Gemmata obscuriglobus: one gene and its partner. The main gene of each other region encodes a partner of the protein of the gene in region 2 in a complex. Links are inferred from orthologs where the notes say so. Each region holds a gene or a part of one and is shown on either strand. Other genes may lie near its edges.

The links.
Region 1: the proteins of GobsT_RS23495 (region 2) and lpdA are in contact, whole or in part, in a crystal structure (PDB 1EBD), measured with the Geobacillus stearothermophilus proteins. The link is inferred for Gemmata obscuriglobus from one-to-one orthologs. Residues at the interface, in WP_033016211.1 of Geobacillus stearothermophilus: Ile130, Ala131, Met132, Pro133, Arg136, Arg140, Glu141, Asn155, Arg157; in WP_049624544.1 of Geobacillus stearothermophilus: Pro340, Ser341, Asp344, Tyr345, Arg403, Asp406, Val408, Glu431, Ala432, Gly433, Asp438.

The regions. Positions count from the first base shown.
Region 1 is NZ_CP042911.1:8,068,883-8,076,147, reverse strand. Bases 2,337-5,265 are described here. They hold lpdA (dihydrolipoyl dehydrogenase), read right to left. Parts: upstream 4,549-5,265; coding sequence 3,124-4,548; downstream 2,337-3,123. Other genes in these bases: GobsT_RS38465 (hypothetical protein), read right to left, coding at 5,178-5,265; GobsT_RS33445 (hypothetical protein), read right to left, coding at 4,639-5,151; GobsT_RS40185 (hypothetical protein), read right to left, coding at 2,337-3,068. Outside these bases: GobsT_RS33465 (MFS transporter), read left to right, coding at 1-699; GobsT_RS33460 (hypothetical protein), read right to left, coding at 713-2,218; more of GobsT_RS40185, read right to left, coding at 2,262-2,336; more of GobsT_RS38465, read right to left, coding at 5,266-5,438; accC (acetyl-CoA carboxylase biotin carboxylase subunit), read right to left, coding at 6,014-7,265. UniProt on the Escherichia coli protein: Lipoamide dehydrogenase is a component of the glycine cleavage system as well as of the alpha-ketoacid dehydrogenase complexes.
Region 2 is NZ_CP042911.1:5,611,495-5,618,693, forward strand. What follows is about bases 2,846-5,708. They hold GobsT_RS23495 (2-oxo acid dehydrogenase subunit E2), read left to right. Parts: upstream 2,846-3,380; coding sequence 3,381-5,036; downstream 5,037-5,708. Other genes in these bases: aceE (pyruvate dehydrogenase (acetyl-transferring), homodimeric type), read left to right, coding at 2,846-3,135; GobsT_RS23500 (ABC transporter permease), read right to left, coding at 5,164-5,708. In the rest of the region: GobsT_RS23485 (hypothetical protein), read right to left, coding at 1-171; more of aceE, read left to right, coding at 307-2,845; more of GobsT_RS23500, read right to left, coding at 5,709-6,807; GobsT_RS23505 (hypothetical protein), read right to left, coding at 6,809-7,199.

The DNA of each region.
Region 1 (7,265 bases), 2.5 Mb from region 2 along the record:
ACCACGTGCTTCGCGCTGAACGCGCTGAGCTTCCTGGCGGTGTTGCGGGCGCTGCGGCGCATTCCGGAGCCGCGGCGGCACGAGAAGCCGGCGGCTTCGCCTCTCGCCGGCGTCCTCTACCTGCGCGAGCACCCGGCGCTCGGCGCGGTGGTGCTGTTCACGTTCGCGCTCAGCGCGTTCGGGTGGCCGGTGATTACCGTCCTGCCCGCGTACACCCGACTCCAGCTTGGGCTGAAGGAGGAGGCATACAGCTTACTGCTGAGTTCGCTCGGGGCGGGGGCGCTGGGGGCGGCGCTCGCCACCGCGACGTTCGGCAGCGTATCTCGGCGCGGCGCGTTCCTGATCACGGGCGCGGCGGCGTGCGCCGCGGGCATGGCGGGCTTGGGTTTCGCCCAGGTAATCGGGCTCGCGTGCGGGTGTTGCGCGGCGGTCGGGTTCGGGATGATCCTGTTCCTTTCCACCGCGCAGTCAACGCTCCAACTCGCGGTGCCGGACGAGGTGCGGGGCCGAGTCATGGCGGTCTGGGCCATGACGCTGAGCGGCAGCGCCCCGATCGGGCACCTGCTCGCGGGGCATGCGATCACGGTGGCGGGCGTCGGCCCGGTACTGTTCGGCATGGCCGCGGGAATCGGCGCGGTGTTCTTGCTGCTCGCTGGGATGGCGCTGGCGCGCAGGAATTCTCCCGAACCTGTCTCTTGAGCAGCGAACGCAGCTACTCCGCGGCGATCCGCTGGAGGTCGGCGCGCTTCGCCTCGTAGGTTTCGGCGAACGCGAGCGCCTGCGGGTCCGGCTCCGTGCCGTCCGCGGCGCACGCCATGCGGTACACCGCGGGCCACCAGTTTTCGTGCTGCGTCAGTCCCTGTTCCTTTACGGTGGCCCAGTTGCTCAGCACCTTCGACCACGCCGCGTCGCCGTAGTCGAGCGCCTCGCGTAGGCTACCGAACTGCGGCACGTACCACGACCGGCCGATCTGCGAGTGCAGCACCTCGTCCGCCCAGTCGAAGTCCTGAATGGTGGCGATGAGCGGCAGCCCGGACGCCTGTCCCACCTCGAACTCGTACCGCTTGCCGGTGCGCGGCATCAGCCCCTGCTCGATGAAGTACAGCACCCCGTGCCGCTCCATCGGGGTGCATTCGGTGTTGAGCCGGTGCGACCAGTTGAACGTGATCTTGGCCTTCGTCCAGTCGACGCCGAGCGCGACGAACCCGACTTCGCCCATCATCGCGTGCCGGGCCTCGTCCCACAACTGGCGCGACATGTCGCGGTAGTACCCCCACGGCTTGCCCGGCGTCTGGGCGATGATGCTCGCCATCATCTCGGGCACATCGATCTCGCGCAGGCGCTTGTAGAGCATCATCAGCGCCTTGGCGCGGGCCGGGTACGCCTCGTTGTAGAGGAACGCTTCCGCGTTCACGCCCTGGTTCCACGGATCGGTGAACCGCTCATCGCGCTTCGGGACCGGGTCGTACTGGTAGGGTGTTGCGGAATAACGGCGCGGCGGCCCTGCCCCCCAGCCCCCTCCCCGCAGGGAGGGAGAGTAAGTCGGTGCTCCTTCTTGTTCCCCCTCCCTGCGGGGAGGGGGCTGGGGGGTGGGTTCTTGTGAACCGTCGAGGCCGCCTGCCGCTTCGAGCAGCCGACCGAGGTAACGGCACCACTCCAGGCGCTGTGCTTCGTTCTCGGGATCTGCAATTCCATTGAGGGCCAGACTGCCCCAATTCATCATGTCGTCAACTTCGATCCGAGCAAAGCGAAGCAGGCGGCGAGACGGGGCGTCCGTGAGCGGGTTGGTGTCCGCCTCATATTGTGCGATGGCGTTCCAGAGCGCGTACACCGCCGCCCCGTGCCCACTCACCAACTCCTCCGTCGTTGGCGCGCACAGGATCTCATCGAAGAAGACTTCCAGTGCCGGGTGCGGCACGTCTTCGAGTCCCAGTGGCGGTTCGCGCATCTCGCCGATGCGCGTGCGCAGCGCGGTGACGTGTTCGGCGCAGAGGTAGGCGTGGTGAGCGAAACCGGTTTTGAGTTCGTAGATCGGCTCCGCGGTGATGCGGGCCGTCAGGATCTGATGCAGTCGCTTAAAACAGTAGTGGAACCGCTTCAGCCGCCGAACGCACTCCTCCACCGACAACCCGGGCTTGGCCGCTTCTTCAACGGTACAAAGCCCGGCGAGTGGGGGCAGGTTCTTGTACGGAGTGTATCCCGCGAGCGGCGTCGGCATGGGTTGCTCCTGTTCCCAGAGGGTTCGGGAGCATTCTACCAGCTCACCTCCGCGGGTGCGGACGGGCGGATCGCCACGGGCGGCGCAATAGAAGGTCGATGACCCAGCACCCGCGCACGTGGCCGGACGCGGCCGAGCGGTGCTTGGGCGCGTCACCGCCGACGAAGAACGGCTCGTGGCGGCAGTGGTCCAGGATGTCGTCGTTGTCGCAGCCCGCTTCCTGGAGCGCGTCGGCCAGAATCGGCATCCGCTCGAACGCGTGCTCGTCGTAGATGCCGCGGGCCAGCGCCAGCACGTCGGACGTGAGCCACGCCTGGGGTACGGTTATGTCCCGGAACGGGAGCGGCCCGAACAGGTCGCGGATCACTCGCAACTGGTGCGCCAGCGCTTCGGCCTGTTCGCTCCGCGGGTGAGCGCAGAACACGGCCTCCGAGACGACGTGCGGGAACGGGCCGAGCAGCCAGCCGCCTTCCGAATTCTGGTACACGTATTCCCAGTACGCCGGCCGCGACTGCCACCCGCGGCCCTCCCACAGCGCACCGGTTCCGCACAGCGCGGCGTTCCGCGCGTGCCACTTCGGGGTCCGGTGGGCGGAACTGACCGAGTACAGGTTGTCCCGGCCGGCACGCCGGAGCCGCTCGATCTTCGCCGCGTCAACCGGGTCGTCGGCCAGAACCTCCATCAAAACCAGGAGTTGCGGGAACGCGCTGTCGGCGAGCAGGTCGCCCACCTGGCGGCAGCACGCGAGCGAGAACAGCCGGAACTTGCGCTCGGACGCCTGCGCGGTGTAAAAGAGCCAGTTCAGCAGTTTGTCGGGGTACGATGTCGCCCACCAGTCGGCCTCGGTCATTCGTCCCTCTCGCTCCGGCGGGCGAGAGCAATTGTCCCGCCCGCCATGGAGTACGTTACTTCGCCGCCTTGCGCGGCTTCGCGACGTGGGTCGCGGCCCCGTAGGCCAGTTCGGCGCTCTCCATCACCGTCTCGCTGAGCGTCGGGTGCGGGTGAATACTCTCTAACACGTCCCGCGCCACCGCGCCCATCTCGATGGCGAGCACCCCTTCGGCGATCATCTCGCCGGCCCCCGCCCCGACGATCCCGACCCCCAGCACCCGCTTGGTTTCCGGATCGACGATCATCTTCGTGCGGCCCTCCGTGCGCGCGATGCTCACGGCCCGGCCGCTCGCCGCCCACGGGAACGTGAGCACCTCGTGCGGAACCTTCTTCTCTTCCGCTTCCTTCTGGGTGATCCCGGCCCAGGCGATTTCGGGGTCTGTGAAGATGACAGCGGGAATGGCCCGCGGGTTCCATTCGGCCGGCTCGCCGTGGAGCACTTCCACCGCAACTCGTGCCTCTGCCGTCGCTTTGTGCGCGAGGCCGGGCTCCTCGCCCACGTCGCCGATCGCGAAAATGTGCGGCACGTTGGTGCGGCGCTGTTTGTCGATCGGGATGAACCCCCGGTCGGTCACGTTCACCCCGGCCTTGTCGAGCCCCAGCCCCGCGGAGTTCGGCCGCCGGCCCACGGAAATCAACACGCGGTCGAAGGTGAGCGACGCGGGCGCGCCGGCCCCTTCGAGCTTCACCACGATCCCTTCGGGCGTGGCTTCCAGCCCCATCACCTTCGTGGACGTGTAGATCGCCTCGAACTCGGTCTTGAGCTTCCGCTCCAGCGGATCGACCAGGTCCTTATCGGCCATGAACAGGAGGCGTTCGAGCGCCTCCACCACCGTGACCTTGCTCCCCAGCGCCGCGTACACGCTGCCGATCTCCAGCCCAATGTAACCGCCGCCGATGACGAGCAGCTTCTTGGGCACGTCCGGCAGTAGCAGGGCGCCGGTGCTGTCCATCACGCGGTCGTCGTTGATCTGCCACTGTTTCGGGATCGCCGGCAGCGACCCGGTCGCGATGATGCAGTTCTGGAACTTGATGGTCTGGGGCTGGTCGCCGGTCACCTCCACCGTGTTGGGGGAGGTGAAGACCGCGCGGCCCTTCACCACGTCGACCCCGCGGCCTTTCGTGAGCTGCCCGATGCCGCCGGTGAGCTTGCCGACCACCTTCGCCTGCACGAAGTCGCGTAGCTTGGCGAGGTCGAGTTTCGGTTCGCCGAACGTGACTCCGTAAGCGGCCATTTCGTGCGCTTCGCGAATGATCTTGGCCGTGTGCAGCAGCGCTTTGCTGGGGATGCACCCGCGGTTCAGGCACACGCCGCCGAGCTTCGCGCCTTCGTCCACCAGCGTGACCTTGATGCCGCTATCGGCCGCGTGCAGGGCGGCGGGGTACCCGCCGGGGCCGCCGCCGATAACGAGGAGCGCCGTTTCACGAACGTCGGACATGTTCGGTTCTCCGTGAAAACGCAAACAGGGGGCATACGCCCCCCGCTCGCCTTACCGGAATTGTATGGGCGGCGCCCGGCGCCGGTGCGGTCAGTCCTCGGAGTGACCGAGCAGCCCGCGGACCACGGCCACCAGTCCGAACACGAACAGGACCGGCGGGTAGAAGTAGATGACCCCGGCGGCCCAGCCCAGCCCGAACCACACCACCGCGCCCAGCATCATCCCACACCCGCCGAGCACGCCGGAGGAGATGTGAATCCCGCCGCCGCGCGACGGGGGCGGGTCGTAGTCGTCCGCCCGCGGGGCCGACGGAACGGACCGGCGCTTCTCAAGAGCCGGGATTTTGGGTTTGGGCTTCGGAGCCGGCTCGTCCGGTTCCGGACGCGGAGCGCTCCAGGCCGGCGCGTTTGCCGGCTCCGGTTCGGGGCTGTCCATCAGCGCCCGGTACGCGGCCTCCTCCTCGGACGCCGGTGCGAGGGCCGCCACTTCCGGCGCCGGCACCGTGAGCGGCGCGGCGCACGACGGGCATTTGGTGCGTTTCCCCGCGTACTCGTCGGACACGCTGAAGTGCCGACCGCACGCGCAGTCAAAAGTAATGGGCATTCGAATCGGTGAGTGAGGGAATAACGTCAGCCGTAGTTCTTGCGACCTTTGTTAAAATTCGGAAGCCCCTTCGTGCCCTTCTGGCGCGCGTTACCGTCGCGGTCGAGGGCGGAACTGGTCGGTTCCGACTCGGCCAAGCCGTAGGTGCTTTTGTCCTCTTCGTCGTCTTCGAGTTGTGGCTTGCGATACCCGGACGGTCTGGGAACCGCCGGCGGCTGTTCCGGTTCGGGCGGCAGCGGGGGCGGCACGACCTCCGCGACATCCAGAACCTCAACGATTTCCAGCACTGGCTCGGGCTCGGGTACGGTGAAAACGGAGTTGCAAACGGGGCACTTAGCCCGCTTGCCCGCGGACGCATCGGGCACGCGTAAGATTTTTCCGCACTTACAGTTAATCGTAATGGGCATGGGCAACTCCGGACGAACTACGGCACCAGCGCCGCGGTACTGACAAACGCCGCTACCTTTGCGTCTGTTCTTTATCGATCGACCGACCGCCCTTCACGGTTTGGAACGATCCGGTGGCCCGGTTACTCTTGTGCCTCAAACTGCCACCTACTGGTTCCAGGAACGCAATTCAGCCCGGCGGCCGGGGGGACCGATGCCATCGGGGGAGTGGGCACCACGGGACGGCAGAACGGCAGAGCCAGCGTGGGGAGAAACACCAAGAGGAGCATGGGGCAAACCGCCACGGCGGGACTTCACCTCGTCACACGGTCGGGGACCATCGCTGACTGATTGTGAAGCAGTGCCGCGCGTTACGCAATGAGAAACGGTACTTCGGCTGAGTGGGAGAGGAGCCGGACGACGGCACGTGCGCGGCGGCCGATTGGGGCCGGCCACCGCGTACGCGCCGCTATCGTTTAACTGACCTTGGGGGGCATCATCACGCGCTCGATGTACGTCGTGTCCACGTTGCCCGCGATGAAGTCTTCGTTGTCGAAGATGGTTTTCAGGATCGGGATCGTCGTGTGGATGCCCTCCACCACGAACTCCCGCAGGCACCGCCGCATGACCGCGAACGCCTCCGCCCGCGTCGGCTGGTGGACGAGCAGCTTCGCCACCATGCTGTCGTAGTTCGGCGGCACCCGGTAGCCGGCGCACACGTGCGAATCGATCCGCACTCCCGGGCCGCCCGGTGGTCGCCACGTCTTCACGGTCCCCGCGCTGGGGCGGAAGTCGTGGGCCGGGTCCTCGGCGTTGATACGCACCTCGATCGCGTGCCCGCGCTGCTGAACGTCCTTCTGCTCGTACCGCAGTTTTTCGCCCGCCGCGACCCGAATCTGCTCGCGGATCACGTCCACGCCCGTCACCAGTTCCGTGACCGGGTGCTCCACCTGCACGCGGGCGTTCACCTCGATGAAGTAGTAGTTGTTCTGCTGGTCCACGAGGAACTCGCACGTCCCCGCGTTGTAGTACCCCGCCTCCTTCGCCAGCCGCACCGCCGCGGCGCACATCTCCTGCCGGACGCTGTCCGGCAGGTTCGGCGACGGCGACTCCTCTACCAGCTTCTGGTGCCGCCGCTGGAGCGAGCAGTCCCGCTCGAACAGGTGGATCACGTTCCCGTGCTGGTCGCCGATGAGCTGCACCTCGACGTGCCGCGGGCGGTCCAGGTACTTCTCCAGGAACACGCTCCCGTCCTTGAACGCGGCCTCGGCCTCGGCCCGCGCCGCCGAGAGCCCGGTCGCCAGCGAGGCGTCATCGCGGGCCACGCGCATCCCGCGCCCGCCGCCCCCCGCCGACGCCTTCACCAGCACCGGGTAACCGACCATGTTGGCGAACTTCTTCGCCTGCTCCTCGGTCTCTACCAACCCGTCGCTGCCGGGCACCGTGGGCACCTTCGCGGCCCGCGCGACCGTCTTCGACTTGTCCTTGTTGCCCAGCCGGTCCATCGCCCCGACCGGCGGCCCGATGAACTCGATGCCGGAGTCCCGGCACTGCTCGGCGAACTTGCTGTTCTCGGACAGGAACCCGTACCCGGGGTGGATCGCCTGCGCCCCGGTCTTCTCGGCGGTGGCGATGATGCGCGGGATGTTGAGGTAGCTCTGCGCCGACACCGCCGGGCCGATGCACACCGCCTGGTCGGCGAAGTCGAGCCACGGCGCGCCGCGGTCC
Region 2 (7,199 bases):
GATCGGCACCCCGGACTGCTTCGACAACTCCGCGACGACCTCTCCCAGCGGCGCGCCGGCCTTGGCGAACGTCACGGCGGTCGGGGCCGGAACCGGCGGCTTCGACGGTTCCGCCGCGGCCAGCGCCATGAGGGTGCCGAGAGTGAGGGGTATAATGGGCAGCAAGCGCATGCGTGGCTCCCGGTCTCGGGCGGCGTCCGGTCGTATAGACGACGCGGAAGGACCCACCTATCCTAACCTTGCTAGAAGAGCCGAGCCACTCGCGGTTCCTGCCCTGCCATCCGCCCGCTCACGAGGACGTTGTCGATGCTCGTCACCCCCGACGTGTTGGCACACACCAGCGCTCGACTCCCCGACGACGTGGACCCGCAGGAAACGACCGAATGGCTCGACGCGATGGAGGCCGTACTCAAGCACGGCGGTCCGGAGCGGGCGAAGTTCCTGCTCGAGACGCTGATCGCCGCGACCGAGCGCGGCGGGGCAAAAATGCCCGGCGGGATCACGACGCCGTACGTCAACACCATTCCGGTCGAGTTGCAAGCCCCCTTCCCCGGTGACCGCGCGGTCGAGCGGAAGATCAAGAGCATCGTCCGCTGGAACGCGATGGCGATGGTGCTCAAGGCGAACAAGAACACGAACGTCGGCGGCCACATCTCCACCTTCGCGTCGGCGGCCACCCTGTACGAAATCGGCTTCAATCACTTCTTCCACGGGAAGTCCGCGGACCACCCCGGCGATGTGGTGTTCTTCCAGGGCCACGCCAGCCCGGGCATGTACTCGCGGGCCTTCGTCGAGGGCCGACTCGACGAGATCAAGCTCACGAACTTCCGCCAGGAGCTCCAGCCGGGCGGCGGGATCTCGAGTTACCCGCACCCGTGGCTGATGCCGGACTTCTGGCAGTACCCGACGGTGTCGATGGGCCTCGGCCCGATCATGAGCATTTACCACGCGCGGTACAACCGGTACCTGCACGACCGGAGCCTGGCCCAAACGGACAAGGCCCGCGTCTGGGCGTTCCTCGGCGACGGCGAGTGCGACGAGCCGGAATCGCTCGGCGCGATCAGCCTCGCGGGCCGCGAGAAGCTCGACAACCTCACCTGGGTCATCAACTGCAACTTGCAGCGGCTCGACGGCCCGGTGCGCGGCAACTCGAAGATCATCCAGGAGCTCGAAGGGATCTTCCGCGGCGCCGGGTGGAACGTCATCAAGGTGGTCTGGGGGACCGACTGGGACGAGCTACTCAGAAACGACCACACCGGGGCGCTGTCGCGCCGCATGATGGAGGTGGTGGACGGCGAGTACTGCAATTACGTCGGCCGCGACATGCGGACGGCCGACGAGGTGAAGGCCGGGAAGCTGATCAGCGAGGAGGAGGACGCCGAGCGCCGCGGCCAGTACATCCGCGACACGTTCTTCAACACGCCGGAGCTGAAGGCGCTGGTCGAGCACCTCTCGAACAAGCAGGTCGCGGCCCTCAAGCGCGGCGGGCACGACCCGCTGAAGGTGTACGCGGCGTACAAGACCGCGACCGAACACAAGGGGCAGCCGACCGTCATCCTCGTGAAGACGGTGAAGGGCTACGGCATCCCCGGCGACGGCGGCCAGGGCAAGTTCACCACGCACCAGCTCAAGAAGCTGGCGGTGCAGATCGAGGCCGTGCCCGACATGAAGCCGGAGGAGAAGGCGAAGCGCCAGATGCTCGCCGCGCTCCGCCAGTTCCGCGAGCGGTTCGAGCTGCCGGCCATTTCCGACGAGGAGCTGGAACACATCCCGTTCTACCGGCCGTCGGCCGACAGCCCCGAGGCCAAGTACGTCCGGGCGCGCCGCGCCGCGCTCGGCGGGCCGCAGCCGTTCCGCAACAACCAGTTCGTGCCGTGCCGCCCCCCGGAGCGCAAGGGGTTCGAGCGGCTGTACGCGGCCACGATCGCGGGCAAGGGCCAGTCCACGACGCTCGCGTGGGTCAACCTCATGACCCAGCTCTGCCGCGACCCGAACGTCGGCCAGCTCCTCGTGCCGATCGTGCCCGACGAGGGCCAGACGTTCGGCATGCCGCCGATGTACAAGGCGTTCGGCATGTACTCCAGCGTCGGGCAGCTCTACACGCCGGTCGACAAGGGCTCGCTGTCGGAGTACCGGGAGTCGAAGACCGGCCAGATCCTCCAGGAGGGGATCAACGAGGCGGGCAGCATGGCGAGTTGGATCGCGGCCGGCACCGCGTACAGCACGCACGGCGTCAACACGATCCCGTTCTACATCTACTACTCGATGTTCGGGTTCCAGCGGATCGGCGACCTCGCCTGGGCCGCCGCCGACGCCCGCTGCCGCGGGTTCCTGATGGGCGCCACCGCCGGCCGCACCACCATCAACGGCGAGGGGCTCCAGCACGAGGACGGCCACAGCCACCTCGTCGCCATGACCATCCCCACGTGCCGCACCTACGACCCCGCGTTCGCCTACGAGCTCGCGGTGATCGTCGAGGAGGGCATCAACGCGATGTACGTGCGGGGCGAGGAGTGCTTCTACTACCTCACCATTTACAACGAAAGCTACGACATGCCCGCGATGCCGAACGAAGACGTTCGCGCGGGCATCATCAAAGGCCTGTACCCGGTGAAGACGGTGCGGCCCGAGGGCGCAAAGCTCGAGGTGCAACTGCTCGGCAGCGGTGTGATCCTGAACGAGGCGCTGCGGGCGCAAGGCATCCTCGCCGAGAAGTACGGCGTCGCCAGTACCGTGTACAGCGCGACCAGCTACCAGATGCTCCGCAAGGACGCGATCGAGTGCGAGCGCCACAACCGGCTGCACCCGGACGCGCCGAAGAAAACGCCCTACGTCTCCCAGGTGCTGGGCAACACCAAGGGGCCGATCGTCGCCACCAGCGACTACATGCGGGCGCTGCCCGAGACCGTGGCACCGTACCTCAACGGCCGGCTGCTCGCGCTGGGCACCGACGGCTTCGGCCGCTCGGAAACCCGCAAGGCGCTCCGTCGGTTCTTTGAAGTGGACGCCGAGAACGTGGCGGTCGCGGCGCTCTACTCGCTGTTCCAACAAGGGCAACTCGACCCCGGCACCGTCAAAAAGGCGGTCGCGGAACTGGGCCTGAACCCGGGCGCACCGCACCCGTGGACGGTCTGATACACATACCCGGTAATATTGCCGCTTTCTTGACGAGCCGCGACCGCCAGGGAGCGGTGCCACGTATCCCGCTCCCTGGCGGTCGCGGCTCGTCAAGAAAGCGGCACCCGTTGCGGGTTCATGTATGAGGACCGGCTCACACGTTGCCAACCCGAAGGTCGTAAAGCCGCACAACAATCTCCGGCTTTACGACCTTCGACTTTCGAACCTTCGACAGCACGCGAAGCAAGCATAAAGAGCCACACATGGACTTTCATCTGCCGAACCTGGGCGAGGGCATTGAGGGCGGAACCATCACCTCCGTGCTGGTGAAGCCCGGCGACACGGTCACCACCGGTCAGCCGGTGATGTCCGTCGAGACCGATAAGGCGTCGATGGAAGTCAATGCCGAGTCCGACGGCACCGTGGACGCTGTGCTGGTGAAGCCCGGCGACAAGGTGAGCATCGGCGCCCCACTCCTGAAACTCGGCGGCGGCCAAAAGGCCGAACCGAAGGCGGAAGCGAAACCGGCCGCGAAAGCCGCGGCCGAGGCGAAACCCGAGCCGCCCCCAAAGGCCGCTCCGGCGCCCGCTCCGTCGAGCGGCGCGGCGACCGCGTTCGCGCTCCCCGCGCTCGGCGAGGGCATTGAGGGCGGGACCATCACCGCGGTGTTCGTCAAAGCCGGCGACGCTGTGAAAGCCGGCCAGAACGTTGTCGCGATCGAAACCGACAAGGCCGCGATGGAAGTGGCCGCCGAAGCCGACGGCACCGTCGAGGCGGTCCACGTCAAGCCCGGCGACAAGGTGAGCATCGGCGGCCCGCTGCTAACGCTCAACGGCGGGGCTGCACCTCAACCGCAGCCGAAGGCGTCCGCCCCAACTCCCCAGCCGCCCGCGACGAAACAACCCGCCACTGAACAGGCAAAGCCCCAACCGCAGCCGACGCATGCGGCGTCCGCCAACGGGAGCAACGGCGCCACAAAGGCGATTATTCCAGCCGGCCCGGCTACGCGTAAACTGGCCCGCGAGCTGGGCGTCGCGCTCGCCGAGGTCAAGGGCACGGCCCGCGGCGGCCGCGTCACCCTGGACGACCTCAAGGGCTTCGTGAAGGGCGAGCGCACCCGCGCCAAGGAGAGCGGCAGCGCGGGCGGGGCGCTCGCGGCCGACGCGGTCGTCGTTAACAAGTACGCGCTCCCGCCGCTGCCCGACTTCTCGAAGTACGGCGCGGTCGAGGTCGCCGACGTTGCGACCATCCGCCAGACGATCGCGAAGAACCTCACCGCCGGCTGGCGCACCATGCCGATGGTGACCCAGCACGAGCTGGCCGACATCACGGACCTCGAAGCGGGCCGCAAGCGGTTCGTGGACCAGCTCCCGAAGGGCGCCTCCAAGATCACGATGACGGTGCTCGCCATCAAGGCGTGCGTCGCGGCGCTCAAGGAGTTCCCGCGGTTCAACAGCTCCTACGACATGAACGCCGGGAAGCTGATCCTCAAGAAGTACTTCCACATCGGCATCGCGGTCGATACCGAGCGCGGGCTGGTGGTGCCAGTGATCCGCGACGCCGACAAGAAGAGCATCCGCGACCTCGCCGCGGAGGTCTCTGCCCTCGCGGTCAAGGCGCGTGACAACAAGCTGAGCATCGACGAGATGCGCGGCGGCACGTTCACCATCACCAACCTCGGCGGGATCGGCGGGACCGCGTTCACCCCGATCGTAAACTACCCGGAGGTGGCCATTCTCGGGCTGTCGAAGTCGGCGATGCAGCCGATCGTAAAGGACGGCCAGATCGTCGCCCGGCTGATGATGCCGCTGAGCCTGACCTACGACCACCGGGTCATCGACGGCGCCGACGGGTGCCGGTTCACGGTGCGGCTCGCGCAACTCTTCAGCGACCCACTGCGGCTCCTCATGGAAACGTGAGCCCGAAGCAGGCAGTCGTGATCGCGCGGGAGCGGCACACCATCCGCTCCCGCGCGGCCGCGGCTCATTGCCAAACGTTACAAACGTTCCCGGCCGCGGAGCCAGAGGCGCGAGCCCCGAAACCCGATCACACACCGCGAACAAGATCGCGGCCCGCGCGCCACCACAACCCGGCGGCGGCTAAAACACAGACGGCCGCGGCGGCCAACAGCCAGCGAAACAAATCCTCCTGAGAGATCGCCAGTTCGCTCCGCGCGGCGTTCCACACCGCCGCCGGCCAGCCCGCCGCCAACAGGGCCACCGGCAGCAGCAGCCGGAACGCCCGCACGTCCGCCACACAGCGAACCGTCAGCCACGCTCCGAGTGCGATAACGAACGCGATCCCGGATGCGGACAGTACCGCCGCCGCTACCCCCACCCGCACGCCCTGTTCGGCGATGAACGCCATCCCCACGGCGGTCACCGCGACCGCCACGAACCCGCTCCCGCGTTCCGCGTGCGCCTGAACCTTCGACCGCAGCACGGCCCGCCGGTCGAGCGGGGCGGCGAGGAGCGAATCGAGTGTGGCACGGAACCGCTCCCCCGCCACCGCCCCGCTCACCCCGACCGCCACCGGGAGGAGGTAGCGCCCGGCCGCCAGAACTCCGGCGGCCATCAGCAGCCACCCGCCCTCAACGGCCGACAGAGTCCGAGACCGGGACGCGTCGCCCGCGTTGAGACCACGCACCAACCGATCGACCTGGGCCCAGGTGCCCCACAACAGGCACAGCAGCGCGAGCACGGCCGCGAGCCCCCTCAGCACCTTTGACGCCAGCGGCAAGGTCCACGCCGGGCGCCAGCCCACGCACCGCTCTTTCCACAGCACCGGATCGGCCGGATCGAGCGGCGGGAGGTCCGGCGGCACCTCGTCTTCGGGCCGGATGAGGGGCGGTTCCGCCGGCCGTGGCGGCGGCGGGTACGTGGTCACCGGTGGCGGGCCGGCCGTCGCCTCGCGGAGCCGCAGCGCCCCCGCCGCCCGGGCCAGCAGCGCGAACCCGATCAGCACCTGAAGCAGCGGGTAACCCACCGCGAGTACCAAGAAATCGGTGTCGGAAAGTCGGAACCGGGAAGCCAGCACCAGTACGCCGAACGGCGTCGCTAACAGACACGGCGGCACGAAGGCGCCGCACACCAGTACCACGGCCCGCCCGTAAGCGCCGACGACCGCGGACCGCAAGTCGGGCGCGCGGCACGCGGCCCCGACGCCGATCGCACCGCACAGCACCACGGTCCCAACGGTCAGAGCGTAGCCCGCGCCCAGCAGCCGCACATCAATGCCACCGAACAGGACCGTGATCATGAGCACCGGCACCCCCGCCAGCACCGCCGCCAGCACGAACGCGATGCGCCCGGCCGCCTTGCCGAACACGATCTCCCGGTCGCTCATCAGCGTGATGAGCAACAGGGGGAGCGTTTGCCGGTCCTTCTCCTCGGCGACCGCCGAAGCGGCCAGCGCCGGCGTCACCGCGACCACGGCGATCAGTTGCGCTTCGAGGGTGAGCAGTGCGAACGTGCTCGCGAACTCCGCGCACTCGCGCAACGAGAGCGGGGGCAAGCGGGACAGGAAAATGAGGCGCAGGGGCAACGGGGAGAACGAGTAAGCCGTCAGCCCGAGGAACGTGAGGAACAGGGCGTAGAGGAGCACCAACCGGACGCGCATGGCCTGGCCGCGCCGGGCCAGCCGGCGCAACTCCCACACGGCCAACGTGCCGACCGAGGCGAACGGCCACACGCTACTGGTCCTGGAGCCCGAGTGCGACCCCGGCGCGGCCGAACGGGCCGACCGCCGTGGGCCACGCGCTCACCGCCTTCACCTCGGCGCCCTGGTTGTGCGAGAGCCGGGTGTTGTGCCGGGCCGCCCACAGCCGCCCCCAAACGTGACCGGCCCGGAGGTCCTTCGGCATCTTCTCGGCGGCGGGCAGTTCGGCCCAACTGTCGTCGGCCCGCTCCTTCGACGCGCCGGACCGGAACGCCGCCGCAGACCCTTGCGCCCACGCCTGGAGCCCGTCGTCGCCGATCAGCTTCGCCAGCTCCTTGGCCTGATCGTGCCGCCCCTTCTCAGCCGCAATCTGCGTCAAACGGAGGACCGAGTAGCCAAACGCCTTGTTGGACCGGTTCGCGGCG